Linked DNA regions of Victivallis sp. Marseille-Q1083. The protein of the gene in region 2 interacts with the protein of the main gene of each other region in a pairwise test. Links are inferred from orthologs where the notes say so. Each region holds a gene or a part of one and is shown on either strand. Other genes may lie near its edges.

Region 1 (15,994 bases), 600 kb from region 2 along the record:
CCGCCGCCAATTACGTCAAATCCGGCAAGCCGGGCTGTAAAGTGCCGGGCGTCCACCTGGAAGGCCCGTTCATCAACGCCAAATGTCTCGGCGCCCAGAATCCGGATTTCGTCCGCAAGCCGGACATCGAGGAGGTCAAGCGCCTCAACGCGATCTTTCCGGTGCTGAAAGTCTCCTATGCGATCGAATCCGAAGGCGGACCGCAATTCGCCGCCGACCTCACCGCCGCCGGCATCACGCCGTCCTGCGTTCACAGCGCGGCGACGTTCGCCCAATTCATGGAAGGCAACCAGCGCGGCTTGCGCAACCTGAGCCACTTCTGCAACCAGATGACGCCGCTGCATCACCGCGACATCGGCCTGGTCGGCGCCGGCTTCATGTGCGAAGACGTCTTTATCGAATTCATCTGCGACAAACTGCACATCTGTCCGGACATGATCCGTTTCGTCTTCAGCTTCAAGAGCGTCGATAAGATCCAGTTGATTTCCGATGCGATGCGTGCCGCCGGCATGCCGAACGGCGAATACACGCTCGGCGGCCTGCCGGTCATCGTCAGCGACGGTGCCGCCCGTTTGAAATCCAACGGTGCGCTGGCCGGCAGCACGCTGCTGATCTGCAACGCACTGCGCAACGTCTATGAGGAAACCGGCCTGGAACTCAAGGAGCTGATCAAAACCACTTCTTACAACCAGGCGCAGGCGCTCGGCCTGGAGAAACTCGGCAAACTCGAGCCGGGCTATTTCGCCGATATCCTGATCCTGGATGATGATTTCCAGCCGGAAGTTGTCATGGTCAACGGCAAAGTGATCGATATTTCCAAATAACCTGTCGATTCTGTCTCTAAAGAAACGGGAAGGCGCTCTTTTCTTCCAAAGGGAGCCTTCCCGTTTTTTCGCCCCATCCTCCCGCCGCCTCAAATAATTTTACGTGGAAACCGTATTGTTCAGGCGAACCGGCTGTTTTCATCAGGCGCTCTCCGCTACCCCGGCAAACGAAACGCGGCAAAGCAATTTTCAGGGAAAGAAATTTGAAAAAGGCGGGAAAGTTTTTTTCAAAAAAATGGAAAGGATATCGAACAAAGCATCGCGCAGGCAGTCTAAAAGGGTATGTGAATCTTTATTTCTTTCCCTTTTTGCCTGCCTTCTTCCCTGTTCCCAACGGGGAAGAAGGTCTTTTTTTATCCCGGCATCAAACTCGGTTCAACGCCAGTAACGCCCGGCGCAACAGATTTTCACTGGTAAGTTCTTCCGCCGGCAGGCTTTCCGCCAGTTCCTGCAGCACCTGGTTGACGTGGTCGCGCTTGAAGCCGAGCTGCTCCAGCGCCATTCCGGCATCGCCTACCGCGGCGGCCGCTTCCGGCGGCAATTTGCCGGCGGCAGTGGCGCCGGAAGCGGCGGTCACCGTTCCCAGCGTCGTCACTTTATCGCGCAAATCGACGATCAACCGTTCCGCCGTCCGTTTGCCGACGCCGCTGATCCGGCTCAGGCTTTTGACGTCGCCGCTGCCGATGGCGGAGCAGAAATTACCGACCGGCATGCTGCTGAGCACACTCAGCGCCAATTTGCCGCCGATGCCGCTGACCGTGATGAGCAGTTCGAACAACGCCTTTTCCTCCGGCGTCGCAAACCCGAACAGCGTGATGGCATCCTCGCGCACCTGGGTGCAGACCAGCAGCGTCACCGCTTCTCCCGGCAGCGGCAAACGGTCGAAAGTGCTCAAGGGTATGGACAGCAGATAGCCGACCCCCTGCACATTGACGATGCAACTGGTGAAATTGCTTTCGTCGAGAATTCCATAAAGTTTGGCAATCACTTTTCGTTATTTCTCCGCTTCGATATCCATCGAAATGTCCGCCGATTTCACCGAATGGGTCAGCGCGCCGGCCGAAACGAAATCGACTCCCAGCTTGCCGATCGACGGCAACCGTTCCAGCGTAATTCCGCCGCTGGCTTCCAGTTTCGCCCGGCCGGCGGTCATCTTCACCGCTTCGGCCATCATTTCGTTGGACATGTTGTCCAGCAGAATGTAATCCGCCCCGGCCTCCAGCGCCTCCCGCACTTCGTTCAGGCTGTCCGCTTCCACCTGGACCTCAAGGTCCGGAAACATCCGCCGGGCCCGGGCTACCGACCGGCCGATGCCGCCGGCGCCTTCCAGCCCGGCCAATTCCCGGTGGTTGTCCTTGATCATCACCCGGTCGAACAGGCCGATGCGATGATTGGCGGCGCCGCCGGCCGCCACCGCATATTTTTCCAGGTTGCGGTATCCCGGCGTCGTTTTGCGGGTATCGAGGACTTGGGTTCCGCTACCGCGCAACGCATCGGCATAGCGCCTGGCGCATGTCGCCACGCCGCAAAGCCGCTGCAGGAAATTCAACGCGGTCCGCTCCGCCGTCAGCAGCGCCTGCGCCCGGCCGGCAATCCGCGCCAGCAACGTCCCTTTCGGACAAAATTCCCCCTCTTTGACCAGCGCCTCGAACCGGCAATGCCCGTCCAGCCGGCGGAACACCCGTTCCGCCACCGGCAATCCGGCGCACACCAGATCCTCCTTGGCCAACAGGACCGCTGTCGCCATCAATTCCGGCGGAATCACCGCCAGCGTCGTCGTATCGCCGCGTTCGCCGAGATCCTCGGCCAATGCCGACTCAATCAATTGGTCAACCCTTTGAAAATCAATCTCCGGCAACTTCATTTCACTCATCACCCGTTCCTTTCGGCAGAATTCCAGATTCTCGAAAAATTCTTCACGGCCGTCGCCCGGCCGGTATGCTGGTCATAACTGACGATCACGCCGTCGAGGCGGATATTTTCCTCCACCACCGGCAGCCGTCCCGGCATGCCGGTGCGAAATTTCTGCAGCACCGGCCCGACTTCACGGCCGAGCACCGACTCGACGCCGCCGACCATGCCGACATCGGTCAGATAGGCAGTGCCGCCGGGCAGTACCCGGGCGTCCGCCGTCGGCACATGGGTGTGGGTTCCGAACACCGCCGTCACTTTGCCGTCGAGGAAATAGCCCATCGCGATCTTTTCGCTGGTCGCCTCCGCATGGAAATCGACGATGATCGTCTTGACCGGCGCCGGCAATTCCCGGAGGATATTTTCCACCGTTTCAAACGGACAGTAAGCCGATTCCCGCATGAAACCCTTCCCCTGCAACACGATGACCGCCACGCTGCCGCCGAGCGGATTGCGGAAAACGCCGAAGCCGCGCCCCGGCTGCAATTTACTTAAATTGGCCGGCCGCAGCACGTTGTCGCAATGGACGATCTCCTGCTCGAACATCTTCTGATCCCAGACATGGTCGCCGGCGGTATAGACATCCGCCGCCGCGCCGAGATCCCGGAGGCAGCCGGCGGTCAGGCCGGAACCGGCCGCACTGTTTTCAGCATTGACAATGACGAACGAAACATTGAATTCCCGGCGCAACTCCGGCACCAGCATCCGCACCGCCTCCCGGCCGCCCTTGCCGACGACATCCCCGATGAACAGCAGATTCATCAGAACATCCGTTCCTGGCGGGTCTGCCTGATCTTCGGCTCCTCCAGATAGAGTCCGTACCACGGATCGCCGAGTACCGCATTGGAATAATGTTTCGGCTTGCCGTTCAAAAGACGATCCAGATTGTCGATGATCACCGGATGATCGGTCTTGGACTTGGCCGCAGTCAGCAGCTTGATCGCCTCGTCGACTTTATCCTGCTTGACCAGAATCCAGCCGTAAACCGCGTACAGCAGTGCGCAGTCATCCCCTTTGAACCGCTTGATCCGGCGCTTGAAGAAGCGGTCGATCTTTTCATCGTGCCGGTGATACTTTCTGGCCAGCGCCATCGCCACCGACTGCGGGTCCATGAAAAAGCATTTCTTCAACAGCTCGTCCACTTTGCCGAACTCCCTGAGCCGGTAGTAAAACATCATCCGCATCGTATTGGTCTGGCGGGACAGCAGCAAATTCCACTTATAAAAGCGTTCGAATTTCTTCGTCGCTTCCAACGCCTTTTCAATCGACTTATTCTGTTCTTTTTCCAGCAGTTCCTGGGCGGCTTTGGGACTGCCGACCGGACGACGCTGAAAATTCTGAATCCGCCGGTTGATCTGGTTCTGGGCTTCCGTCATGATATTCTGCAATTCGGTATTGATCAAATTGATCTTTTTCCGGATCCAGAACCCGATCGAAAGCTGTGCCGCAGCAAAGCCGACCAGAGCACAGGCCACCCCCCACCAGATATTCCAAGCCATCGTCGCGCCGTAACCGAAAAGCAACGCGACGACGACGGCAATCAGCAATGTCAACATAAGGTCTCTTCCAAAAGTTTATTTTTTCTTCTTGCGCTGTTTGGCGCGCTCTTTCTTCTGCATTTTCGCCAGCCGTTTCCGCTTCTCCGCCTCTTTCCGGTTGGCGGTCGTCACCGCGAAACCGCCGAGGCTCGGACCGGACGCCGCACTGGCCATCGACAGCTCGGTGCCGCTGCCGCCGGAGAACAACCGTCCCAGCATGCCGTTTTTGCGCAACATCTTGCGCATCTGCGTCACCTGCTTGATCAGGCCGCTGACCTGCTCCAGCGAAGTGCCGCTGCCGGCGGCAATCCGTTTCCGGCGCGAAAAATCGATCAAATCCGGATCGGAACGCTCCGCCCGGGTCATCGACAGGATGATCGCCTCCAGCCGGGAAAAATATTTCGGGTCGAATCCTTCCATCGCCGCGGTCAACTGGCGGCCGCCCGGCAGAAATTTGGCGATCGACTCGATGCCGCCCATCTTGGAAATCTGGCGCAGCTGGGCCAGAAAATCCTCAAAGTCGAACTTGTTCTTCTTCAGCTTTTCCTGGAGCTTGCGCGCCTCTTCCTCGTCGATTTCAGCCGCCGCCCGCTCCACCAGGGACACCACGTCGCCCATGCCGAGAATCCGCGAGGCCATCCGTTCGGGATGGAACGGTTCCAGGTCGTCGAGTTTTTCACCGACGCCGATGAATTTGACCGGACAATTGGTCACTTTACGGATCGACAACGCCGCGCCGCCGCGGGCGTCGCCGTCAAGTTTGGTCAGGATGAAACCGGTCAAATCCAACGCCTTGTGGAAGGTGTCGGCGACGGCGACCGCCTCCTGGCCGAGAGCGGCGTCGGCCACCAGCAGCGTTTCGTCGGCCCGGATCGCCTGGCGCACCCGCACCAGCTCCTGCACCATCGCCTCATCGATCTGCAGCCGGCCGGCGGTATCCAGAATCACCACATCGATATGGCGGAATTTCGCTTCGTTGATCGCCTTTACCGCGATGCTGGCGACATTGATGTTGCCGCGGTCGGTGAACACCGGCACCCCGATCTCCCGGCCGAGGAATTCCAACTGATCGACCGCCGCCGGCCGGTAAATGTCGCCGGCAACCAGCATCACCGTCTTCTTCTCCCTGGTCAGCAGTTTGGCCAGCTTGGCCGCCGTCGTCGTCTTGCCGCTGCCGTGCAGACCGACCAGCATGATCACGCTCGGCTGGGCCGCCAGATTCAGCCCGGCGCTCTCGGTGCCCAGCAGTTCGACCAGCCGGTCGTTGACAATCTTGATGACCTGCTGGCCCGGCGTAACGCTCCGGATGACCTCCTGGCCGACGCAATCGCTTCGAACCGCGTCGATGAACGACTTGGCGACCTCGAGATTGACATCGGCCTCAAGCAGCGCCAGCCGGATTTCGCGCATCGCCTCGGCGATATTCTCTTCGGTCAATTTCGCCTGGCCGCGCAAATGCCGGAACACATCGTGCAGTTTATCGCTTAACGCATCAAACATCTTCGTTTATTACCTTAGATTGCTGTGATTAAAAATATGATATACAACCGCGTAATATACGTTTCAATATCATCCGGGTCAAATCGGCCGCGGCAATTACTGGCGCAAATCTTCGATCGCCTGATAGAAGGCGGCGAAACGGTTGACCGCCTCCGCTTCGGACGTATCGACGCCCCGGTCGGCCGCCTGTTTCTGCAATTCCAGCGCCAGCGGCACATTGCCGATCCGGTACTGGTACAACGCCTGGCTGGTCAGAATGCGCGTCGCCGTCAAAGCGTCAATATCGGACCGGTCCAGCAACGGCTTCAGCGCTTCGATGCAAAGCCTGGCCGCGCTGATCGCGTCGCTGTTGAAATCGCCGCCGTTCAGCAAAGTCCAGGCGATCGAATTGATTTCCCCGCTGCGATCCGGAAAATTCAGCAGGAAGGACCGCACCACCGGCACCAGATCGCCGGAGAACTGCCGGTAACGCAGCGCCATATCCAACTGCATGAAATAAAGCTTGCGCTCCTTCGGAAATTCATTCCGCCGCGCCGTCAAAAACTCCCAGCCCGCCTCGACCTGCCCATTGCTCTCATAACTGAACAGCCGTGCCCGCAGCGCCTGGCCGTTGCCGGGCGCCTCCTTCAAAATGCGGTCGGTCAGATTTTCGATTTCGCCGAGCCGGCCGGTCCGCAAAGCCGGGTCCAATTCCAACAGCAGCGGCGCAATCTTCTTCTGGGTGTCCCGGCTGTAGGTCTGATCGAAAATGCTTTCGAGCACATCGGGCAGCTCTTCGACTTCACCGTCCCAGAGAATTTCATCGCAGTTGTCGACGATGAAAACCTTCGGCAGAATCGGCCGCGGCCCGAGATATTTGACGGTTCCCTCTCCGTCCCGGTCGACGCCGACACTGAAATTGACGTTGGGAAACGCTTTCAGGAACGGCTCGACTTTTTCCGCCGGCTCCGGCGAAACCGCGCCGATCAGCAACCCCTGGTCGCGGTACCGCTTCTGCATCTCCATCAAAGTCGGCATCATCTGCTGGGACAGCGGCGTATAGGTCCCGAAAAAGACGATGACCCGCAGATCCTTTTCCAGCGGCTGCTTCTTGTCTGCCCGGTTGAGCAGCAGCGGCACGCTGCGTCCCTCCAGCCAGTCGACCGAAAGCGTCTCCGCCGCGTCGCCGGTCTGCAACGCCCCAAGCGGCGACAAGGCCAGCGACAATCCGAATACCATCGACGTCCATACCGATTTTCCCAACATCATCCACCTCCGGAATGCAGCCGGCCGGAGTCCTGCCCTCCGGCGGACCGACTTGATCACTTTTGTTTTACATGAACTTTTTCAACAGATCCGCCCGGCTGTGGGTACTGAAGTAAGCCGGCGGAATATCCAGGATCGTAAAGGCGCCGGTTTTGCCTTCCGCTTTCAGCCGCACCGCCGCCCGGGCATGCGCTACCAGTACGTTGGCGGTCGCTTCCGGGTTGCTTTCCCATTTGCAACGATATTCGACCGTCGCGGCATGTTCGCCGCCGGTCACGCCGGCAGCCACGACGCAGCCGTCGTGCGGAAATCCCCGATAACGCGTATCCAATTCGTCTTGAGAGACGAAGTGCACCGTCGTCCGATACGGAGCGAAATAACCGGGCATCGACTTGATCGCCGCTTCCACCGCCGCCGGATCCGCGCCGGCGTCGAGCACGACAAAGCACTCCCTGGTATGCATGTCGCCGGGTTCGAATTCCGGATTTTCACCGGCCCGCACCCGGTCGACGGCGCTTTCGACCGCATGGGTATATTGCCGGGCGTCCCTGACGCCCGGAATGGTCCGCAGCGCATCGGAGTGGCCCATACTCAAACCGCCCTTCCCGGTCAAGCCGTAGAAACCGTAGGCGCGGGAACCGGGGATGAACGCATTGGCCAACACCCGTTCCAGCGAAAAGATGCCCGGATCCCAGCCGGTGGAGATCACCGCCACCTGGCCGGCCGCCCGGCCGGCCGCGTCCATCCGCTCGAAGTATTGCGGAATGCAACTGTGATTGTCGAAACTGTCGACCGTCGAAACACAGTTGACCAGCGTGGGCCCCTGCTCCGGCAAATCATTCTTCGAACCGCCGCACAGAATGGCGATATCCGGCCGGAACGCCTGCTGCCATTCGCCGACCGCCTCCACCGGCAGCACCGGCAGCTCGACCGCCCGGCGCACCCGTTCCGGCGAACGGGAAACGATGCCGGCCAGTTCCATATCTTCATTGGCTGCCAGCGCCTTGATCACGCCGCGGCCGACGTTGCCGTAACCGACAACCATCACTCTGATTTTTTTCATCACGATTGCTCCTTGATTTCATTATTATCCGGATAAAATACCACGGAAAAGCGGTAATTGCAACAATAATTTTCCGGCCGACAATCCGGAGGCAATCTTAATTTTACGAAAAAATTCAGGACCGGGAAACGGGCAGGGGAAAGTTTTCAGCAAAATTTTCAAAAAAAAAGAAAACAGCCCGAAGTGTTTACAAACACTCCGGGCTGCCCGCTTTTAAATATGGTGGAGGTGGCGGGAGTCGAACCCGCGTGTTGACAATGTCTAAGATCAACTTCTACATGCTTAGATCGCCTTTGGATTCTTATCGTCCGTCCACCTTGCCGGCAATCAGGCGGGCTTTCGGACTAACCTCTCTATTGTCTTATCGGCTGCCGAAAGATGAAACAGCCGACCAGGGCGTTAGATGACGCACTTATCCCTTAACACCCGTCAGGGGAAGTACGAGGCCGTCAATTAAGCGGCCAGAGCAAACTCTTGATCGTTCGCAATTATTCGTTCGATTGATGATTTACGAGGCCAACAATCATCCTCGGCATGCAATCAACCCCGAACCCTGCCAGTCGAATCCGGAACACCCCCAGATTGTTTTCGAACCGCATTGTCCATTCTTTAGTATAGCCGGTCTTTCCGGAAATACAAATTCTTTCCATTTTTCTTTTTTCTTCAATCTTCGACCGGTTTTTCCGTCGAAAAGTTCATTTTTTTCCTGGAAGATGCTTGATATTTTCCGGTCGAAGGCTATATTAGATATTCTTGAATTATGAACAAACTTGACAAAAGACAAAAGTGAAGTTAACATAAGGAATTGCAATCATGGCGCATAAAAAAGGTCAATCCAGCAGCCGAAACGGCCGCGACAGCAACCCGAAGTACCTCGGCGTGAAAGCCTACGGCGGTGAATATGTATCGGCCGGCAGCATCATCGTCCGGCAGCGCGGCACGAAATTCCGGCCCGGCAAAAATGTCGGCTGCGGACGCGATTTCACGCTCTTCGCGCTGTGCGACGGTACGGTTGAGTTCAAGAAAACCACGCGTCAGGTCAACATCGTTCCGATGGCCTGAAACGAGCGGTTTCCGCTCGAATTTCGTGTCGGATTGAGCCCGGGTTTTGTGCCTTGGGCTCTTTTTTTTGAATCTGATCGGTTGCGGAACCCAAACGGCAGAGGAGTAAGATATGTTTGTGGATCGTGCTAAAATTACAGTAAAAGGCGGCAACGGCGGCAATGGCTGCTGCAGCTTCCGGCGCGAAAAATTCATCCCGAAAGGCGGCCCGGACGGCGGCGACGGCGGCGACGGCGGCAACGTCATCTTAAGAGCTTCTACCGACGAACAAAGTCTGGTCGATCTTGTTTACAACCGTCATTATGCCGCCGCCAACGGTCCCCACGGCAAGGGCAAAGATCTGCATGGCCGCAAAGCGCCGGATATTATACTCGACGTGCCGGTCGGCACCGTGGTGACCGATCAGGAAACCGGCGAACTGCTTGCCGACCTCGATACCTCCGGCCTGCAGTTCGTCGTCGCCCGGGGCGGCAAAGGCGGACGCGGCAACGCCCGTTTCGCCACCAGCACCAACCGGGCGCCGCGCCAATGCGAAGAGGGCAAGCCCGGCGAAGAACGCCGGCTGGAACTGGAACTGAAAACCATCGCCGACGTCGGCCTGGTCGGCTATCCCAACGCCGGCAAATCCACGCTGCTGCGGGCGGTTTCCCAGGCGCGTCCCAAAGTCGCCCCCTACCCGTTCACGACACTGCATCCGGTGGTCGGCGTCGTTGAACTGCCGGCTTACGGGCGATTGACCATCGCCGATATTCCGGGCTTGATTGACGGCGCTCACGCCAATGTCGGGCTCGGCCATGCCTTCCTGAAACACATCGAACGGACCCATGTGCTGGCTTACGTACTGGACATGGCCGGCGTTGACGGGCGGTCGCCCTATGAAGATTACCGTCATTTGCAGAGCGAACTGGAACTTTATATGAGAGGTCTGTCCAAACGGCCGGCCGTCATCGTCGCCAACAAGATGGATTTGCCGGAAAGCCGGGAAAATCTCGCGGCGCTGCGCGAAGCCCTCGGCAGTGAAATGACGCCGATTATCCCGGTCAGCGCCGCCGACGGCGAACTCGGCGAACTGATTCCCATCCTCAGCAAGCTGGTGAAGGACAGCAGCATTTCTCCTTATATGATTTTCTGAAAGCGTTCCGACCATGAACCTGCAAATTGATCCCATGCAGGCCGGACATCTGCCCGGCGTTCTACGCGTACAGGCGATCGCCTATCGGGATATCGTACCGGAGTCCGACCGGGTCATGATCCGCAAATGGGAACTGGCTCCGGACTGTTGCTTCGTCTGTCTGGCCGACGGTGAAGTGCACGGTTACGTGCTGGCACATCCGTGGCACGCCGACCGGGTGCCGGAACTGCATGGGTATCTGGAACAACTGCCCGAAGCGGCAGAATCGTTCTACCTGCATGACCTGGCGCTACATCCGGCTTTGCGCGGCAAACGGCTGGCATCGGCACTGTTCGACGCCGCCAGACAAGCGGCGCTCCGGCGACGCTTCCGGCGTTCCCACCTGATCGCCGTTCAACATTCCGTGCCGTTCTGGCAAAAACAAGGCTACCGGGTCTGGCCGGTCCAGCAACTCCGGACGCCGGAAAAGCTGGCCTCTTACGGAACGGAGGCGACGTTGATGGGCCAGGAATGGGCTTGACGACGGACCGCCAGGCCTTTCTTGCAACTTCGATATTTCTGGTGTATATTGATATCCGAAAAAACAGGACGGCGGCTTCTCTTCCAACGCCCCATCCGATCCAACTGCGAAAGGGAATTTTGCCATGAGCAAAAAAATTCTGATGCTGGCCGGTGATTATGTCGAAGATTACGAAATGATGGTTCCGTTCCAGGCGCTCCAGATCGTCGGTTTCCAGGTCGATGCGGTTTGTCCCGACCGCAAAGCCGGCGAATATGTCCGAACCGCCATCCACGATTTCGAAGGAGATCAGACTTATTCGGAAAAACGCGGCCACAATTTCGTGTTGAATGCCAATTTCGAGGCGGTACAGGCCGAAGATTACGATGCGCTGGTCATTCCCGGCGGCCGGGCGCCGGAATATCTGCGGCTGCACAATGGCGTCATCGCGCTGGTGAAGGCTTTCGCCGCCGCCGACAAGCCGATCGCGGCAATCTGCCACGGACCGCAACTGCTGACTTCCGCCGATGTCGTTCGCGGCCGGAAACTTTCCGCTTATCCCGCCGTCAAACCGGAAGTGATCGCCGCCGGCGGTGAATATATCGAAGTCGGGCTGCCGGACGCCGTCACCGACGGCAATCTGGTCACCGGTCCGGCCTGGACGGCGCATGTCGAATGGCTGCGGCAGTTTATTGCCGTCGTCAACGCGACGCATTGATGCCCGCTGCCCGACAGCTTTTTGCGGCAATTGCCGCGCCGGCCGGAACCGATTCGGCTCAAAGGGCGGATTTCTTGTGGAACCACCTCCGGGAGCCGGGAATTCGGCTGGAGCTATCCGGCAATCTCGCCGATTTGTCCGTTTCGTTGGCGGAACGGCTTCAAATGCTGGCAGCGTCCGTTCGCTGGAGCTGGATTCAAACCGATACCGGCAATTTCCTGCTCCGGCGTACCGATGCCGGATGGAGCGCGCTGCCGCTGCAGCCGGAGCGGCAACTGGTCCGCCAGGCTTTGCAAAACGCCCGGCGCGGCAACTGGCCGGCCCCGGCCGGCTGGACCAGAACCGCCGTCAGCCGGCTGGAAGCATATCGCCGCCAACATCGGCTTTCGCCGGAATCGCTGATCGAACAATACTTCGAATTGCTGGCCGGCAACGACAACCCGCTGGCGGTTCCGCTGGCCGGTTATCCGCTGACTGCGGCGGAAAATACCGCAACCTTGTCATGGCTGGCGTTGACGCCGCAACTGGCCGGCGACTGGCTGCAGCATTATTTAAGCGGCAGTGAAGAACGGAAACGTTCCGAGCGGCAACTGAGCGGCAGCTTCTTCACGCCGCCGTCCCTGATCCGGCCGGTTCTGGAGGCGGCGCTGGCCGCCTTCCCCGACGGCAAGCGTATTCTCGACCCGGCAGTCGGCGCCGGCGCCTTTCTGATCGAAGCAGTCCGGCAACGGCCGCAGGCCCAACTGCAATGCCTTGGCGTCGATATCAATCCGCTGGCCCTGGCCATCACCCGGCGCCGGCTGGCGCTCTTTCGGCAGACCACCCAGGCGAATTTCCACTTCGAACTGTACCGGCAGGATTATCTGGATACCAATTTCCGGCAACTCGACTGGATCGTCGGCAATCCGCCGTTCGTTCAAATCCGGGATATTCCAACAGAGCGGCGCCGGGAACTGGCCGGACGCTTCCGGCTGGCCACCGGGCGCTTCAACCTGTTCAGTTTGTTCCTGGAACAGGCGGCCGCCCAACTGGCCGATTCCGGCGTCGCCGCTTTTGTCATTCCGGACCGGCTGCTGCTCAACACCCAATATCAAACCTTACGGGAGCACCTGCTGCGGCGCTGGCAACTGACCCGTCTGCAACGGCTGCCGCCGCGCAGCTTCCGTCAGGCGGCGGTCGACAGTGTCGTCCTCGCCTATCGCCCCAGACCGTGTCCCGGCAGTCGGACCGTCGAGGTCGGCAACCGGCAATTCCTGCCGCTGGACGAACTGTACCACCGGCAAACCGGTCAATTCGTCTTATCCGCCGATTCCGCCGTCAGCCGGCTGCTGGCCAAAATCGTCGCCCGTTCCACGCCACTCGGCCAGTTGGCCGACAGCCGCGACGGCATCATCCAGAGCAAAGTCGGCGACAAACTGTTCGGCCGCCAGCTTCCCGACGGCGCCAAACCGTTGCTGTTCGGACGGCAAATTTCGGCTTATCAAATCCATTATGAAGGCGACCAAATCGACTATCGGCCGGAAACAATGCGGCAACTGGAACAACAGCGCGGCGGCAACGGCCTGCGGCTGCGCCAGCCGGCCGTATTCGAGCGTCCGAAGCTGCTGACCCGCCAGACCGCCGACCGGATCATCGCCGCCTACGATGCCGAGGGGCGCTATTATTACAGCAATACCCTGCACGGTTCCGCTCCGGTTGCCGCCGACCCGTGGTATCTGCTGGCGGCGTTGAACAGTATGGTGGTCAACTTCTATTACCGGGCGACCAGCGACGAACGCGGCCGGAACTTCGCCCAGATCAAGCTGACGCTGCTGCGCCGGCTGCCGATTCCCGAGCTTTCTTCGGAATTGCAGCAAACCGTCGGACGGCTTGCCCGGGCGCAAACCGGACATTACTCCGCCGAACGCCAGCTGCAGATCGACCAATTATTCTGCCGGAGCCTGAAACTGACGACTTCGGAAATCACTCTGATGCGGCGTTTCCTGTAGGTTTTTCTCACCCGGAGCCATCAAAATACCGGACGTCTGTGGTTGACGCCCGGCATTTTGAGCCGGCCGGCTATTTCCACATGCTCAGGTCGACGGTTTCAAGCAGCCGGCCGACAGCCGCCTTGTCCTTCCCGAAGCCGACTTCCGGCGCCTGAAATTCATAGAGATACACTTCGCCTTCCCCGCAGAAATCATACCAGGCACGGTCGAGAAACACATAGACGCGATAATACCAATTTTCGTCGCCGATCATTTTGTGAGCGGTGATCTCCACCGCCGGAATTCCTTCGCCGATGACAATCTCCCTGACTTCATCGATCCGATAAAAATTGGCTTCTTCCAACGCCCGTTTGACGGTCTCCTGCCAGAATTTCAGCGAACCGCCCTTCAAATTGTTGCGACGCTGCAGTTGTACGGCTTTCCGATCCGGCGAAATCGCCAGCAACTGCCTGCCGTCGGAATACGTGACGATGAAATCCTCCGGCAAAGCCACGTCGTACGGGAACCGCTGGACCGCGTTGAACCGGTTGGCATTCGACAGGATTTCACCGCCCAATTCGGCCACCCACGGCACTGGCATACGCCGTTCCAGCCGCTGCGTCACCGGAATTACTTCATTGAAGCCAATCCGGATCGTCGCATAGTTCACCTGGTTGCGCAACAAATTCAGCCGTCCTTTCAACAGTTCCAGTTCGCCGGAAACCCGATTCAACTCCTTTTCCACCATCAGCATGTCTTCGACTTTGACCGCTTTGTCGGCAATCGCCAGCAACCGTTCCCGCAGCTTTTCGAGGTTGCCGATCCGCGTCTCCACATCGAACATCTCGCCGGTGACATCTTCCACCTGCTCCTGCCGGCTCTGCAAAGTCCCCAGCTTACTCAATAGCTCGTTCGCCTCAGTCAATGCATCGGCCGGAATCCGCAGAATGACATTGTAGTCGCCGATGCTCTGCACATAACCATTGCAGTCTTTGGCGATCGCTTCCGCCTCCTTGATCGCTTGTTTCACATCGCTGACGCTGTAAACCAGAAAAATACTGGTGATCCGCTGCCGTGCCATGGGCTGCGACTCCTCCCCGCCGTTGCCGCCGCCAGCATAGGCCGGAGCCGTTTCGACCTGCGGCGCTTCCGCCGGCGCCGTCGCCATCGCCATCATATCCGCCGCGACCGCCGCCCCTTCCCCCCAGGTCTCGCCGCATGCGGGAAGTATAGCAGCGCCGTCAACCCCATTAATCCTAGACGACGCGCCGCGGCCGCTGCTCATCTGATCGGCTTCTTCCACCATGAATCCCTGATCCACCGCAGTACAGCCGGTCATCGCCAACAGCGCACATGCTCCCAGCAACAACGTCTTTTTCACCATGATACCCTCCCAATCATTTGCAACCGTTTCAACCATCCGGCAAGTGACACATTGATATTTATAGTGCCGAGGGACCGGTTTTGCCAATCATTTTCTGCAATTATTGCTTCAAAATTAAGGCGACAACAAAAAATCACAATAAATTCCCGGCCGGGGGGGTTGACTTTATCGTCAAAATTTGCTAATATTCTATTATAATTTCAAAACAATATAAACAGTTATAATTTACAACAAAAAAAATGATTTTACTGAAAAATAACCCGCTCCCGCTCTACCGGCAGCTGCAGGACACGTTGGAAGAATTGATCCGCTCCGGCGCGCTGGCACCGGACGGCCTGCTGCCGTCGGAACGGGAATTGTGCCGCCGCTACGGCGTCAGCCATATGACCGTGCGGCTGGCGCTGGCTGAACTGGAACGGCGCCAACTGGTCGTCCGGGTGCCGGGCAAAGGGACTTTCGCCGCCGGCCGGCGGACAATGCCAGACGATCAGTCGCCCCGCCAGCGGCAAACGCTGGCTTTGATCATGGAATACACTTCAGCCAGCGAGTTCAGCATGCGGCTGGTGGCCGGACTCAAGGAGGCGCTGCAGCCGCGGGAAGCCGATCTGCTGCTTTTTTCGGCCAAAGAGGAGCGTTATTTCGAACTGGCCCGGGCGGGTGGCTTGGCCGGCGCGATTATCGCCGACCCGCATTTTCACGACCTGCGGCTGCGGCAGTTGAAAAAATTGGCTCTGCCGCTGGTGGTGCTGGGCCAGCCGAATCAGCGCAACATTGCTTCGGTCGACTCGGACAATGTCGAAGTCGGCGCGGCCCTGGCCCGCCATCTCTATGAACGCGGCTTTCGCCGTATCGGTTTTTTCGGCTACGGCCGGGACTTCACCGTTACCCGGGACCGGCTGGCCGGTTACAAAGGCGTGCTGCACGCCGCCGGACTGCCGTGTCCGCGCAACCGGATTCTCTTCGGTGAATATTCCGAGCACAGCGGGCGGACGGGAGCACGTCAACTGCTGGCGGCCGGCGCCGATGCGGTGGTCTGCGGCGATGACTTTCTGGCGGTCTGCGTTACCGATCAACTGCTGCGCGACAGGGTCGAAGCAGGTCGTGATTTCGGCATCTGCGGCTGCAATAACTCTCAAATGGCCCGGCTGCAC
Region 2 (15,830 bases):
AACGCCCGCTGGCTGTAATCCGACTCGCTGAGTACCATGCCGCTGATGAACGCGCCGAAGGCGAACGACAACCCGAACAGTTGGGTGAGATAGCCGACCCCCAGTCCGAGCACGGTAATCGTCAGCAGAAACAGCTCCCGGGAGTTCAGCCGGGCGACCCAGCCGAGCAGATAGGTGGTCAGCCGCGAACCGACGATCGCCATCGTCAGCACGAAGATCACCGAATACCAGACCGGCCGGCCGACCGCCAGCAGCAGGTTGGCGCTGAATTCATGCACCTGGCTGATGTTGCTCAGAAGAATCATCACCGGAATGACCGACAAATCCTGAACGATGGACATGCCGAGCATGATCCGGCCGGACAGCGATTCGGCGTGCCCCTGGTTGTTCAGGGTTTTCAGAATGACCGCCGTACTGCTGGAGATGATGGCGGTCGCAAACCAGAAAGCCGGCATCCAGGCAAATCCGAACAATCTGGCGAGGACGGCGCCGTACAGGAAGGTCAATCCAACCTGAATCAACGTCCCGGTAAAAGCGATGTTTCTGATCGGCTTCAAACTGCGCAGCGGAAACTCCAGCCCAAGCGAAAACAACAGCAGCGCCGCCCCGATATCGGCCAATTTTTCAATGTTGGCGACATCGACGTTGAAGCCGGTGGTGTACGGTCCGACCAGCACGCCGGCCAGGATATAGCCGAGAATCAGCGGCTGCCGGAAAACGCGGGCGAGCAGTCCGCCAGCCAGGCCGGCCAGAACCACCATCAGAATATCGTTGGCAATCGATGACATTTTTCTCCGGAGCTATCAGTTCGTGTCCAATCCATAACAATACCGCAGCCGGGAAATAAAAGCAACCTTTCCAACGGTGAATCGCCGCATTTTATCGCGCCGCCGCCGGCTCCGGCCCGGCGGTTTTCAATTCCTCTTCGACCGCTTCGGCAATTGCCGTCACCGCAGCGGCGGACGGATATTCGCGACGTTGAAAAATTTGCGCCAGCGCCCCGGAGTCCTTCAGGAACCAGTGATGTCCGTCGGCCTGCCCCGTCGGCGGACAGGGACGCAGATCGCAGATTTGCCGGTAATAGATATCGGCGGCCTCCGGATCGATCAATTTCAACAGATTGCCGGCGGCGTACAGCGCGACAAACCGGAAATTCACCTCACCGGACAACAGAGCCGCCCGATAGTACAGTTCGCCCCGAGCCATACCGGAGACGATCCGGCGGGGCGGAACGACATCGTTTTCAGTTTCGAAAAAGCAAAGCCCCGGCCGTCGGAGTCCGGAGCTTGATTTTCTTCATGATTTTTACCGCTCAAGGAACGAATGAATTTCCGGGCAATCAAATGCTCATCAATTCCTTTTCCTTCGAAGCGACCGACTTGTCGATATCTTCAATGCTGCGGTCGGTCAGCTTCTGGATGTCGTCGAGTAGTTTTTTGAGTTCATCTTCGGTCAATTCACCGCCCTTCTGGGCTTTCTTGGCGCTGTCGTTGGCGTCGCGGCGCAGATTGCGGATCGCCACTTTGCCCTCTTCGGCCCGCTGTTTGACCTGTTTGACCAGAGCGATGCGGCGCTCTTCGCTCAATTCCGGAATCGGCAGCCGCAGAATTTTGCCGTCACTGTTCGGCATGATGCCCAGGTTGGAGGCGATGATGGCTTTTTCAATGGCATGCACCGCCGAAATATCGTACGGCTGGATTGTCAGCAGCCGCGCTTCCGGTGCGCTGATATTGGCCAGATCGCGCAGCCGGGTCGGCGCGCCGTAATAATCGACCAGAATGCCTTCGACCAGCGCCGGAGAGGCCTTGCCGGTCCGGACTGCGGCAAAATCGTGCCGCATCGCCTCTTCGGCTTTGGCCATATGTGCTTTCAACTGGGGGAGCAATTCCGAAATGTTGCTTTCGCTCATGATGTTTTCCTCCGGGGTTTTAAACCGTTGTTTCCTGATGTTTCCTTTGACATTTTGTTTTCCACGGAAAATGTAGAACCGAATACGTCAAATTTCAAGCAGGTTTGCCCGTTTCAAATGCCGATATTGGCCAGCATCATGCACACCCGGTTGGTCAACGCCACCAGTTCCGGATGGGTCACCTCGAATTCCCGGACCGTCGAACGCAATTCATCCGAGGTCTCCGGCATCCGTCCGTCCTGTTCGACCGCCTCCCGGCGCAATTCGGCCAGCAGCGTCAACAACTGCGCCTTTTTTTCGCCCGGCACATCGGCCAGGGCGGTCACCGATTCTTCCAGTTTTTTCAAAGTATCCAGCGGCATATTTTCACCTCCTGTCTGATTACTGCTCATTCCAAGCTCTCGTATCAGAAAAATAGACGCATCGCCCGGAAGTTGCAAGAGCGGAAACAAAAATTATTGTTCCATACTTGCAGAAAACGGCATGTGGCTGTAATTTAATGGAATATACGTAAAAAAAATAAACAAAAAAGAGGTTTGTCATGTCCGGACACAGTAAATGGGCGAACATTAAACATAAGAAAGACGCCACCGACAAGAAACGGGGTAAAATCTTTTCCCGCCTCGCCAAGGAAATTATGGTCGCGGCCAAAATGGGCGGCGGCGATGCCAACGCCAACCCCCGGCTGCGCTCGGCCCTGACGGCGGCCCGTGCCGCCAACATGCCGAATACCAACATCGACCGCGCGATCAAAAAAGGACTCGGCGAACTCGGCGACGTCACTTTCGAAGAAATTCTCTATGAAGGCTATGCGCCCGGCGGCGTGGCGCTGCTGATCGAATGCCTGACCGACAACCGCAACCGTTCGATCAGCGAAGTGCGCACAACGCTGGATCGCAGCAACGGCAATCTGGCGGCGGCCGGCGCCGTCGGCTGGATGTTCAAGCGGCTGAGCCATTTCGTCATTTCCGGCGACAACGCCGACGAGGATAAATTGATGGATATCGTGCTGGACGCCGGTGCCGACGATATCGACGTCGAAGACGGCGTGGCGGAAATCTGGGCGGCCCCCGAGGCCTTCGAAGCGATCGCTCAGGCGCTCGCCGACGCCAAGGTCGCCACCGATGAAGCGGAAATCACCCGCAAAGCCGACACCACCGTCGAAATCAAAGATATTCACACCGCCCAGCAGATCCTGAAGCTGGTCGACCGGCTCGAAGAGCTCGACGACGTCCAGATGGTAACCGCCAACTTCGAGATTGCCGACGAAATCGCCGACCAGCTCGAAGAAGAGTAAGCCGGCGCCGTGATCATTCTCGGCATAGACCCGGCCATCCGGACCACCGGTTACGGCGTCGTCGAATTCGGCGACAGCAGCCGTTTCCGCGTCATCGACTGCGGAGTGATCGCCAACCGGCCCGGCCTGCCGCATACGGAATGCCTCCGGCGGCTGGCCGGCGGCATCCGTGAACTGACGGCGGCCTTTCAGCCGGACGCCGCTTCGATCGAAGAGCCGTTCGTCGGCCGCAATGCCGGGACGGCAATCATCCTCGGCATGGCCCGCGGTGCGATTCTGGCAGTCCTGGCGGAACGGGAAATCCCGGTTTACGCCTATTCGCCGCGGCGGGCCAAAAAAGCGGCGGTCGGCAGCGGCAGCGCCAGCAAAGAGCAGGTGGCACTGATGATGGCGGCGGAATTGCAGATCGAACCGGAGCAGATTCCACTGGACTCCACCGATGCGCTGGCGCTGGCGCTCTGCCACGGGCAACTGGCGATCAATCCGGCGCTGGCCGAACTTTTGACCAAACCATTGTAGCAATATAGGAGTGGACCGCAAATGATGAAAACGACAGGAAACTTCTTCCGGATGGCATTTGCCATGACGATGCTGGCGATATTCGCCGCCGGGTGTCCGTCGGTAATTGCGCCGCAAAAGATTCCGGTGGAGGACATCGATGTTCTGACGAAGTTCGCCGCGGAAATCGCCGTGCTGCAGGATCGTTCGCTGCCCCGCAACTCCAAGGAGAAATATGAAGCGGCCAAAGCCCTGGCCGACGGAGTCGATTTCAGCTATATCCGCAACGTTTCGACGCTGGAAAAGATTTTCGATCCCCGCGATGTCATCCGCAGCGAAGTTTCGCTGAATGACACCCAGGATTATATCTTCTACTATCAGTACGGCAACCATTCGGTTCGTTTTGTCTTCACCCGAAGCCATACGTACATCATGAAATACGATTTGAAACTCCAGTAACCGTGCTGCTTTTCGACGACGAATATTTCATGCGCAAAGCGCTGCAGCAGGCGGAACTCGCCGCCGAAAACGGCGAAGTGCCAATCGGCGCGGTGGCGGTCTGCGACAATATGATCATCGCCCGCGCCGCCAATCAGGTGGAAATGCTCAAGGACGCCACCGCCCATGCCGAAATGCTGGCGCTCTCCCAGGCGATGGCCGCCCGCGGCGACTGGCGGCTGGAGGATGTCGACCTTTATGTCACCAAGGAGCCCTGCGCGATGTGCGCCGGCGCTCTGGTCAACGCCCGGCTGCGCCGGGTCATCTACGGCGTCGCCGATCCCCGCTCCGGCGCCTGCGGTTCGGCATTGAACGTCACCGGTTTTGCCGGCATGCTCTGGAAAGTCCAGGTGACGCCGGAGGTGCTCGCCGGAGACGCCCGGCTGCTGCTGCAGAATTTTTTCCGCCGGGTCCGGCGGAAATAGCTGCCCCCCCCGCAATTCGCCGCACCGAAAATCTTGGTCACTTGAAAAAGTAAACGCACGTTTGTCAAATTAACAGCCCCCACCCTCAAAAATTTGTGCATTCAGTTAGCCAAAGGTGTTACGTTCAGGCTATTTTTCGGACATTGTAAACACACATCATGAATTTGACAAACCTTCCTTAAGCAGGAAAGGACTATTTAGCGATCAAGTCGGGCAATAAATGAATCGCCTTTTCACAGATGTGTTCAATGCCCAGCTTGTCCAAAACCTCCTTTCCGTAAAGCTTTTTGGTGGATTCTTCGAATCCATTTATCTTATTTATTTTTAACAGTTTATACAACTGATTTTCTTTAAAAGTCCTCCTTTTGGTGCTATATTGCATCTATCTAACGGAAAACAATTTAACAACAAGAGAAAGGACAAAATCCGATGCAACTTTCCTTATTCTGCGATTATTGTACCGGCAACTAACTAACTTGCATACAAAACAGTCTTGGAATGGAATAATTTCTTGATTCGTTCCGGTTGTTCAGCTATCATTTCCATATGTTGCTTGGCATGTTCGGTTATTTTTCCTTTGGCGCGCCCCAAGGGCTTGTTGCTCAGATTTGATTTTAAGTCGCGGTTGAGATATTCATCCGGGTTCAGGTCGGGACTGTAGCTTGGCAAGAAAAATAACTTGATGAAAGCCGCATTTTCCTGCAGAAAACCAGTCAACGTTTTGCAGTGGTGAACCCGCAGGTTATCCAGAATCAAATACACTTTCCGATCATTTTGACGAATCAGACGTTCCATGAATTGGATCAGGAGTTGAGCCGTCATCGTTTCGCTGAAAAACATGAAATGAGTTTTCCCCTGGTTGGTAATCGCGCTGATCATATTAACTTTTTCGCGTACCGGATTGACTGCTTGCACCGGGGTGTTGCCTTTCGGCGCATAACTGCGGCCCTTGGCCTCGTCATTGCGAATTCCTGTTTCATCCCCCCAAAAGACATCCGCGTCTTCTGATTTTGCCAGCTTTTTGATTCGGGGATACTCCTCAATCAGCCATTTTTGAACGTGCGCCTCATTGCGCTGATAAGCTTTCTTAACTGGTTTTTGCGGCGTAAATCCCCAGCGTTTCAAGTACTCCCCCATGGTTCGGACTGGTATTTCGATTCCAAAGGAAATCTTGATGTGCAACCGTACCGCCTGACGAGTCCAGAGCGCAAATGGCAATCTTAACTGATCCGGACAATGATCGACCAAATCTTTCCGTATCTTGGTCTCCTCATGCGGAAGTAGACGGCGTCCAAAGCCGAATGGACGACCGCATTTCTTTACTTTCAAAGCAGGCAAGCCGCTTTTTTTCCACCTGCTTATCCACTTGCCCACCGTATTGCGGTGCGCTCCGACGATTTTTCCGATTTCTGTACAATTATTACATTTGCCGCTTTGATACAATCTCACGGCCTGCTTGCGCCGCTCTTCAAGAGCGACCTTATCGAGTTTTCGGGCATCTTGAGTTTCCATGATGATAATATACACCATCAAGCAAATATTGCACGTATGTTAATTGCCGTATCTATAGTTAATATTAAAGCACAACTTAAGAGAGTAAAAATTTTAATTACCTTCATAATTTTCCTAGTGATTGTTGTTGTTATAAGGAAATGGATAATCCGTCTCATCAAAGATTCCAGCAGATTCTTGAATCCCTCCTTTTTCAATAGTAACAGTACCAATATCATTTATCGTTACTTCATGCTCAATAGTTCCCATCGAATAAACTGTAGCCGAAGCACTATCACCAATTTTATACCATAAGGGAATATTCCAAATAAATGTTCCATTACTCCACGGAGAAAAGAAATTTCCTCCTTGAATTTTATCGACGCCAATCCTGGTCCCCAGTTGCAGACTATGGTCTTTAGCTTTAATCCATAGTCCATCAGCATGATTATAAGTATCATATGGAGATTGGTTGAAATATCCTGTTACCACAGGAGCAACAATTCCTTCTTTCATCCACACCTCATAAAAATACACATCAGTCGGCTGCAAATAAACATCTGCCAAAAATCCACAAGAAGCATTATTTTGACTATGTATTTTATGCAAGTCACTACGATGCAAAAATAATATAGGAGATACATATGAAAATTCTTTTACCACACCCAAATTATATGTCTTACCTCTATAGGTTGCGTTGGCCAATATACTAGACGTACCATTACCAGCAGGTGCCGTATAGACTGTCCCCGTCATTTTCTCCCCAATGTATTCAACCGATATACCTGCAGGCAAAAACGATAAATTACATTCCTCTCCAACACCAAATTTTGCAGCAAACGCCCGCAACGCCGCGTCTTCCGTAAATAAAATCGAGGTTTGCCGTTGTAAATCGAATAAATGCTCCACCTGCGCCGATACAACATTCAGCTTGTCAATTTCATATTTCAAATCAAAATATTTTCGTTGAAACCAATATTGACCTGAAATTTCTTCGGACGAATCTCCACTTATGGCCCATAATCTATTATTTTGGTATTCACGCATTTTTTTCTGCTCAGGACTCAATCTGTCATGTAACTTCTGCAAGAGGGCCATCATCTCCTCCTGTGATAACTCCCCCTCTGCCTCAACGGCAAGACAACGCATGGTCACGATACACAACAACCCAAAGGCTGTCATGAAGATTTTATGCTTGAACTGTCGCTTTTTCATCTGCAATCTTTGTTCTATGGCCTGATTGAAAGACACTTCTGGAATTGCCGGAAAAAAATTATCCCAAACTTATCCAGAAGCATCGGCTTACTTTTTTTATTCGGACTTCTTCAAATCATCCCTCACTACTACCGGATGGAATTTCATAACCGGATTATTATGATTATCCAATTTGCTGGTGGTTTGTACCAGAAAATGAACTTCCGGATGCCCATCACGCTGAATCTGTTGGAGCGCAATCACCTCTTCGCCATCCAAATCAGCGAAATCGGCGATCTCATGACTGCCGAACGTCAGACGCTTGACCTGCGTACTCTGCTCTGTTTCCAAATAGTAAATCATCCTCTCATTTTTTTGCGTCAGCAACGCTAAAGCAGGCAACACCGGCAAATCACTGCACGGGGTCAGCTTCGTCCAATCCCCGGAAACCTCATATGGAACAAATCGTTTGCCGTCTTCATCTTTATAACAATACAACCCGCCGCCAACCTCAAACAGGAAGACCGGTTTTCGCGCACAGCGATTTTCTCCTTCAAACCACCGAACTGGCTCGGACCAACTCTCGTCTTCCAGATTACGGCGGACACAATAACCATGTTCTGTCACAATGAACAGTTGGTCGCCAAACAAACCGGCATCTCCACAAATAAATTCCGGAGTTGCAGACCTCTCACGATTTAGTAATATCTCACTACCGGTCCTCATATCTCCCAAATTTGCGCCAGGCAACCAGAACAATGGATCATCCGGAATGGCATACGGGAAATAGACCTGCCGATCACCAAAATATTCTGTTTTTGGCAATTGCCGCAACTCATAAAGATTGCATTTCTCATCAACCAGCCAGAAAGTATCCCGCCAACAAGTAAAATAACTTCTTCGCCATGGATCGCCATGTGCCCATTCCCAGCGTCCGGGCTTGATCCCCCACATCGCAATAACTCGCCTTCCATTGATTATGGAAAGATCCGGCATGAATATTTCCCGTTGGGCATTTTTTTCTTCTCCCTGCAAAGGCAATAAATCCATCGCCAAATCCCAGCCGCCAAGCTGATTATAAGCAATATTTGAAAAAATTCTTTTTGCACTCATTGTCTCCAATTTTATAACGCTCTTCAAAGAAAACTCTGATTCGCTCTGCTCCGGTGTATACGGCAGCGATTCCCAGACGCTTTCCGGAATATCTTCCCTAGCCGCACTGATTGTTTCTGTTTTGATTAGTCCTGCACGGTCTATCAAATAACCATAGGTCACCCAGTCAGAAGCGGAGGCATACCAGCCACAACAGCCTGTAATAAAAATCATCACCATAATTTTCCAACTTTTCATACCTTCAACCTTTTTTATTTGCAATCAATTTTGGGCATTGGGCGGAGCAAATTTCCTGGCATCGCGGATCATGATAGTTTCATCGAACTTCATGAATTTCTCGTCCGGCGGCGCATCCGGCAATAGTTGATAAACGTCGAACTGACAGTTCCCCACATCCATGCCGTTGTAATAAACTCCCTCCACCGTCCGCTTATCCGCCAACAAGAAATAAACTCTCTGGTCCGCCACCGAATAAGCCGCTTGATACAAGGACAAATAATCCGGAATTTGAATTGCATCGCCACTTCGCTCTTGAATCCGATCATACCAACCCAGTTTACTGCTTTCATCCGAAAAAGTCAACAGCAAATCGTCGCTCGCATACAAAATATGAGTAACACTTCCCGGCAAATGACGCCCTTCCGGCCAAGCATCCCAAGGCTGATCGAACTGCGGAATACATTCCACCCATTCCGTTGTTTTTTTGATGAAGACACTGTTGTTCCGATTGTCCGCCGGCGCCAGGACAGGACGGCCGATATCGTAAAAATCCGGCGAATAAGCCTTCTCCTTGACATCGAAGAACCCCAACCGGCCGGTCGGATCGGTGATATAAATCAGTCCATTGGCCGCCAATCCACACGAAGAACGAAGCGGCTCCTCATCCGGACAACTCAACCAGAAAGGATTGCCGCCCACCCGAAACGGAGCTTTGTAGCCTTCCGGCGTTAAGTCGCGGTAATAACTGACCGTGGTGTCTCCTGCGACAATCACCCAAAGATAATCCTCATAGTCAACTGCTTGATCCGCAGAAACCGGACAAGCAATCACTTGAGGAGAAAACAAATAAAGATTACTTACAACATTCAGATCTTCTTCGGTGGGTTGACGTGATACCAAAGGAAAAAACGTTTCGAGGCCGGCGGTCAAGCCATAGAAGTATTTCGTAACCTCTTTTGTCTTGTTATCCAATGACATAACAGAAAGGGAACTAATTGGAAATTCTAAAAGCCACTGGGGAAAACTCTTTCCCCAACCCTTGCCTTCCCAATTTTGCATACTCCCATGCTCAGCTTTCCTGGGCCAACGTTTTTCATATTGTTCTATAAGCTCTCGCCGTCCCTTGCTCGTATCTATATTCCAATCATTAAGCTCATCAACCAATTGATTGGAAAATTCCACATATTTATCAATGGATGATTGAGTTGCTTCTCTAAAGTCAATTAGATTAGAAAAGGATACAAAAGCAACATTTTCTTTTAAGAAAATCAAACTAGGACACTTTATCAGATCTTCCCAAACCATACTCTCACGATCTCCGCCCCAGCTAGGATATACAACCATCAGTATATTCACCATTGCTAATATTTGCAATATTTTTTTATTTTTCATAATTGCAGTTCTCCATTGTTTGTATTCGGAAATTCTATATAAGGACCGACATATGGGGCCACAGTCACAGGGTTCGGAGATGGCCCAGGAATTGTACCTCGCGGAAGGGGCTCCTCAACAAACCCCGCCCCTGTGAATACAAATTTTCTATCATAATAATATTTTTCAACGACAGCGGCAGCCAACCCAGCTAGACTCCCATAACTCAAACCTCCGTCATGTCTGTAACTGGGATCATAGTACGGTGTGCCCCGTCTACAGAAAAGCCGTATAATTGCCGTCATCCACATCATAATAAGATATATAAAGTTTGATTATCATCGGCTACATTTCTTCTTTCCCCAAAATACGTGGAAAAATGTTCCGAAGTTTGAAAAATTGCATCACTAAAATTTGACATTTTGCCAACATAAAACTGTAATGACAAACACTCATCCTTCAAAAGTAATAGCAGGAACTCCCAGTCGCATAATATAAATAGTCGACAATGAAAAATCATTTAATATCTGACCTCAATATTGACAACTTTTCCAATGACTTAATTAATTTAGTTTTCGCCGTCCTAATTCAACGAATCTAAAGGTAATTCCATAATATTTTGCGAATCCAAAGTTTTGGTAATACTCTGTATTAATTCAATACATTTATCCTCTTGAAAAGCCCGGTATATATTCATATACCAATACATTTTTTTTAACCAGCGAGGACCTTCAGACAAAAAATCCTGATATTCTGGAGCCATCAGCAAAGAATTATTTAGTAAAACAATCTCATCCTGAGTAATACCAAAATCAGCTAAATCCTCTATATCAGCTTGTAAAGATTTAATATGACAAGCGATCACTCTTTGAGCTTCTATAAATTGAAAAGTAATTATCTCATAATTCATATAACTTTTCTTTGATATCAATTCGTGAGATAAATTTAATGTAATATTATATTCATATTCTTCAATTTTGTCTTGTTCCGGAACAAAGGCAAACCCACCATCTTTGCGTTCAATAAAAATTGAATTTATATCTTTGGAGGATGTTAAAATGGTTTTCAGATATACCAATCGACTAAATTCCGCCCAATCTTTCCATCTTGATCCAGATGTAATAATCGCATCATACAGAGCTAGAATTTCCTGGCTATTATTTTTCTCACCTAATAACTCATCCTCGCCCTCTAAATAACAGATCAATAAAATATTTTTATTGGGAAGCAATTCAATTTTTTTTCTCTCATTTTGCAATTTATTGTATATTTCTGGACAGCGACATAAGTATTTAAAATAAACAGTATAAAGAAAAATTCCACTTGAAGGTTCTGAGTTTCCAATCTCATTTCGTACCTGTATAAATAATTTACTATAAAATTCTTCTCTCTTTTTTTCATCAATAACACAATTGATATCAAATTGTTTATTAACATTTTTTATCAATTCATTTTCCCAGTGATTTAAATTAAATATTTCTTCACATTTTGCAAGATTTCCAATTAAAAATGCTAAAAATAAAATCGCAAATAACATCTTTGTCATGTTTTTATATTCCTCTGAACTAATACAGGAACTAATCGATGAAATCTTTTAATTTATCCACGATTTCTTTAATTTGCTTTCCTCCTCCATTTGATAATGCATCATACAAAGCCCCATATAAATATATTTTTTCCATATTGCTAGAATATTTTTTTCTCACTTCATTCCAATAATCAAAATTCAATGCCAATTTTTGCTTGACCAGATCAAGATCATCTTGATCGATATTCAAATTATAAAAAAACAACAAATTATTTTGTATTAATTGAATATGATGAAATAATGCATGAAAGTTTTTTGAAAAACGCAAGGCAACCACATCATATTTTATATAACTATCTTTGTAATCTTTCAAAAAGCTATCAAATACTCTCGTTATATTATATTCATATTCCAAAACAGCAGCATTGGGCGTAAAAATAATTTCTTCCGCTATTCCTTTTACAATAATATGTTGATCAATTTTTAACAAATTTTTATAATATAATAATCTATATAAAAAAGCCCAATCTTTCCAATTTGAATCAGAGGAAACAATGTACTCATAATATGTCAAAATTTCATCTGCATGCTCAGGAAGATTAGCTTCATCATCTAGACCTTGCAAACAATAAATCAATATGACATAATCGACAACATCTTTATTCTGCTTATTACGCAATTTCTTCATATAATCTTCAAGCTTATTGACAATTCCTTCATAGCAGCTTAGATGTTGAAAATATTTGGTATATAATATAACACCTTCTGATGGTTGATACTTTCTCAGGTCTACTTCTATTTTTTCAAACAACTCATAATAACATCTTTCTTTTTCTTTTGAATCCGCAATTATACTGTATTTCTCTTGTTCATCGACTCGATCAATCAATTTTTTCTGCCAGAAGTCTAAAGCATTCTGCTCTGTTGCATGAAGCAGTAATAAGCTACAATATCCATACAAAAAGACAACTACCAACTTTAAATAATTTTTCATAACTCTCTCGTAATAATATGAAATTAAAGAATATAAATTGACATAATTATCCTTAATGGATTGTAACAACAGCGGTATCCTTCTTTTGCCAATCAGCCAAACTAGCATAAAAGATAGTGTATCTAAAGTCAAGCACCCTTCGATGAATTTTTCAAAAAATCTTCATCGAAGAGTGTTTTATGGACAACCATGAAACGGAGCATTAAAAGCATTTTCCGCATGCAAGCACACCGGGCGGTCATTTTTTTCTTGCCTTTGGCGATCAAGTGCTGACGAAATTCCTGAAGAACCGGAATTTGGAAACTCCGGGAACCGAATCCAAGTAGAGGATCTGCCGAAGTAGTCCTGAGATCATCGGCTCAAATAATGAGGAATGAACGCTTGAGCCGGATTCCACAATTCGAGGCGCCAAGCCGGATAAGGAGGAAAGTTCCTTCGCCGAATACTGTTTCAGCGAGCCGATTTCAGCGAGTATGCTTGTACGCGGAAATAAAACTCACGCCCGGCATGGTCGTCATGATATGGACTTCGGCAAGCAACTCTTCATCTTGAACTACGCAGGCTTTGATTGCCTTGTCGATTTTTTCAATCTGAATGGTCAGAGTCGCCAACGTTTGAGCATTGATTTTGCGAACGATCGGAGAAGTCAGCGTATCGCGGCGATTCTGCAAGTCGACCCGAGCTTTGAGCAGGGCGGTTCTTTCGCGGGAAAGTTCGCAGATGGTCAAAATCGTTTTCGAGGGACGATTCGTAGGTTTGGGCCGGCGTTCCGTACCGAATCGGGCTATGGCTCGTGCATCAAGCTTGTCGGTATTGTGCAGCAGATTCAAACTTTGGATAAATGTATGAATATTTCTGGCGTTTTCAATCGTAACGCCGACTTCCGGATGAAGTTGATTGATCCAGTCGGTCAAATGCTGCGAATAACAGCCGGTGGTTTCCATTACGATTCGAAAATCGTGACCGAGAATGGTTTTCTTTGCCCACTGAAAGAATTGCTCGACATCTTCCAGTGTGCGTTTGAAATCACGGTACGGAAGCGTGGCAATCTTTGCTCTCTCGTTTTTCGTAAGTATATCCAGCACAGCAGAAAAACTTACCTTGCCGACATCGAATCCAGCCCAAATACCTGCTTTCGTTCCTGCTATGCTTGCATCCTCCTGTTTCTGTTGTACATTAGCAGAGTGGCTTGCCATGACCCATTTTGCTTATTCGTTTTTGGTGCCTGGATAAGCTGTACGGTCTAAAGGCAAAGCACGGTAGCGGAAGCATCTCTCCATCTTTTATACGATCTCTCAAAGATCGAAAAACTCTGCGATTTTCATCGGCTGGCTGCCGAATCCAACCTCTTTACCGTAGCACATCTGACGTGTCTTCTGCAACTTTTGCCTTGCCCTCCGACGAGCGGCAACACCCATTCTCGGAAAAGGAAAGTTGCAACAACAGGGGATAACATAAAAAATCCCCCTGGCGGTCAAACCGTCAGAGGGAAACAGGATCGGGAATCCGACGCGGCCTTAAACCAGCAGCGCGAACACCAGCGTAAAGATCGCCACCGTTTCGATGATACCGAGGATGATGACGTAGTTGGCAAATCCTTTGCCGGTCTCACCCAGCGAATCACAGGCCGCCGCCGCCGCTTTCCCCTGGTACCAGGCCGAAACACCCATGCCGGCGCCGCCGAGAATACCGATCAGCAGCGCCTGCGGCCAACTGGCGGCATCCTTGGTTAACAGCAGCATCATCACCAGGCCATACAGCGTCTGCGACAACGGGAAACCGGCCAGGGCCACCAACAGAAAGGAAGCCGGCTTGTTCTGGGCATAACATTTTTTCATCGCCCCGACCGCCGCCTGACCGGCAGTGCCGGTTCCCAGCGCCGAACCAATCGCCGCCAAGCCGACCGCCGCGAAACGGCCGCCATTGCACAACGCCTGCATCAATGCTTCACTCATTTCCATGATTGTCTTCTCCTTCAGTAGTAGTATTGGTTATTTTTTTCAATGGATTGAATTCAAATCCGGACCAGCTCAGCCCGATGTGGTTGGCGAATTCCAGCGTATTGAGCCGGACGCCGTGGACCAGCACGCTCATCAGGCAGAGCGACAAATTCAGCAGATGCCCGAACAGCATGATCAGGATGCCGAACGCCAGCGCACCCGGAAACAGGTTGCCGACCTGAGTCCCCATCAGATTGAAACTCCAGGCGATGTAATATCCGGCCATGCCGACGGCGAACAACCGGATATAGCTGAGCACGTCGACGAAACTGTTGATGAACGAAAACGGGATGTTGAACACCTCGCCGATATCGCGCCAGTTGACCGCGCCGAACAGCACCATGGCCGCGCCCGCCCCATAACAGTAGTACATGAAATGCGGAAAATCGCCGGGATAGGCGACCATCCGGATCGCCAGAATGCAGTTGCCCCACAGCACCAGCATCCAGCCGAGATTGCCGATCACCTTCCGCCATTTGCCGCAGACCAGCGCCTGCCAGATATGGCCGAGCGACATCTGAATGACCGCCAGCAGGAAGCAAAATACCTGCATATTGGCATTTTTCACCGCTTCATCCGTCAGCCATTTGATGCCCGGAATCAGCGCTGTACCGAAAAAGTTGCCGCTGAGACACCCCCAGACAATCGTCGCAATGCTGCAGGTGAAACCGAGCCGCAACGGCTGTTTGGCCTTCGGGTTGTGCCGCAGTTTGAAGAACGCCGCCAGCGTCGCGGTCAGAAAGATCAGCCCGTAACCGGCGTCGCCGACGATGATGCCGAAGTAGATCGTGAAGAATACCAGCACCGCGGCGCTGGCGTCCACTTCCCGGTAACCCGGCGAAATGCCGAGGAACTGGAACAACGGCTGCACCAGCTTCAACGCCTTCGGCAGTTTGATCAGCGTCGGCACCTGTTCATCCGCCGCCGGATCCTCGATCAACAGCGCCCAGCCCTCTTTCAAAGCGGCCTGTTGCAGGTTCGGCACCTCCGGCGCCGGGACGAAGCCGCGCAACATGATGATCTCGTCGAAAGCGGTCATTCCGTCGCGCGCTTTGAACAACTGCGCCTGTTCGGTCAACTGCTGCTGCCAACACCGCAGCTTCGGCAATTCGGCGCCCAGCGTCTCCAGCCGGGAATTGATTTCCGTCAGTTCGCCGACGATTTCACTTTCCCGCCTGGCCAGGCTGCTCAAGCTGACTTTGTCCGGCAGTTGCGCCGGCGTCAGGGCCGTCTCAAACGGCGCATCGCCGACCAGCGCCAGATGGACGGTCGATTTGGTCCGGCTGATCTCCT

What was found.
Region 1: the proteins of ruvC (region 2) and ruvA interact in binary tests that used the Escherichia coli proteins (3 or more experiments, as listed by UniProt). The link is inferred for Victivallis sp. Marseille-Q1083 from one-to-one orthologs.

What each region holds. Positions count from the first base shown.
Region 1 is NZ_CAHJXL010000001.1:2,500,134-2,516,127, reverse strand. What follows is about bases 1-2,873. They hold ruvA (Holliday junction branch migration protein RuvA), read right to left. Parts: upstream 1,813-2,873; coding sequence 1,189-1,812; downstream 1-1,188. Other genes in these bases: HWX74_RS10310 (TIGR00282 family metallophosphoesterase), read right to left, coding at 2,697-2,873; nadC (carboxylating nicotinate-nucleotide diphosphorylase), read right to left, coding at 1,819-2,697; HWX74_RS20495 (hypothetical protein), read right to left, coding at 841-966; nagA (N-acetylglucosamine-6-phosphate deacetylase), read left to right, coding at 1-824. In the rest of the region: more of HWX74_RS10310, read right to left, coding at 2,874-3,497; HWX74_RS10305 (hypothetical protein), read right to left, coding at 3,497-4,291; ffh (signal recognition particle protein), read right to left, coding at 4,310-5,773; HWX74_RS10295 (redoxin domain-containing protein), read right to left, coding at 5,870-7,021; HWX74_RS10290 (diaminopimelate dehydrogenase), read right to left, coding at 7,086-8,081; rpmA (50S ribosomal protein L27), read left to right, coding at 8,895-9,143; GTPase ObgE, read left to right, coding at 9,256-10,275; HWX74_RS10270 (GNAT family N-acetyltransferase), read left to right, coding at 10,289-10,795; HWX74_RS10265 (DJ-1/PfpI family protein), read left to right, coding at 10,920-11,492; HWX74_RS10260 (TaqI-like C-terminal specificity domain-containing protein), read left to right, coding at 11,450-13,480; HWX74_RS10255 (DUF4349 domain-containing protein), read right to left, coding at 13,551-14,843; HWX74_RS10250 (substrate-binding domain-containing protein), read left to right, coding at 15,083-15,994. UniProt on the Escherichia coli protein: The RuvA-RuvB-RuvC complex processes Holliday junction (HJ) DNA during genetic recombination and DNA repair.
Region 2 is NZ_CAHJXL010000001.1:1,899,775-1,915,604, reverse strand. Bases 2,262-4,970 are described here. They hold ruvC (crossover junction endodeoxyribonuclease RuvC), read left to right. Parts: upstream 2,262-3,215; coding sequence 3,216-3,725; downstream 3,726-4,970. Other genes in these bases: tadA (tRNA adenosine(34) deaminase TadA), read left to right, coding at 4,166-4,627; HWX74_RS07710 (hypothetical protein), read left to right, coding at 3,747-4,163; HWX74_RS07720 (YebC/PmpR family DNA-binding transcriptional regulator), read left to right, coding at 2,451-3,206; HWX74_RS07725 (DUF4404 family protein), read right to left, coding at 2,262-2,301. In the rest of the region: HWX74_RS07740 (cation:proton antiporter), read right to left, coding at 1-788; HWX74_RS07735 (hypothetical protein), read right to left, coding at 880-1,206; frr (ribosome recycling factor), read right to left, coding at 1,340-1,909; more of HWX74_RS07725, read right to left, coding at 2,023-2,261; HWX74_RS07700 (IS630 family transposase), read right to left, coding at 5,099-6,139; HWX74_RS07695 (hypothetical protein), read right to left, coding at 6,254-7,333; HWX74_RS07690 (hypothetical protein), read right to left, coding at 7,430-8,662; HWX74_RS07685 (hypothetical protein), read right to left, coding at 8,687-10,036; HWX74_RS07680 (hypothetical protein), read right to left, coding at 10,599-11,561; HWX74_RS07675 (hypothetical protein), read right to left, coding at 11,593-12,537; HWX74_RS20650 (hypothetical protein), read right to left, coding at 12,800-12,991; HWX74_RS07665 (transposase), read right to left, coding at 13,002-13,733; HWX74_RS07660 (V-type ATP synthase subunit K), read right to left, coding at 14,055-14,492; HWX74_RS07655 (V-type ATP synthase subunit I), read right to left, coding at 14,485-15,830.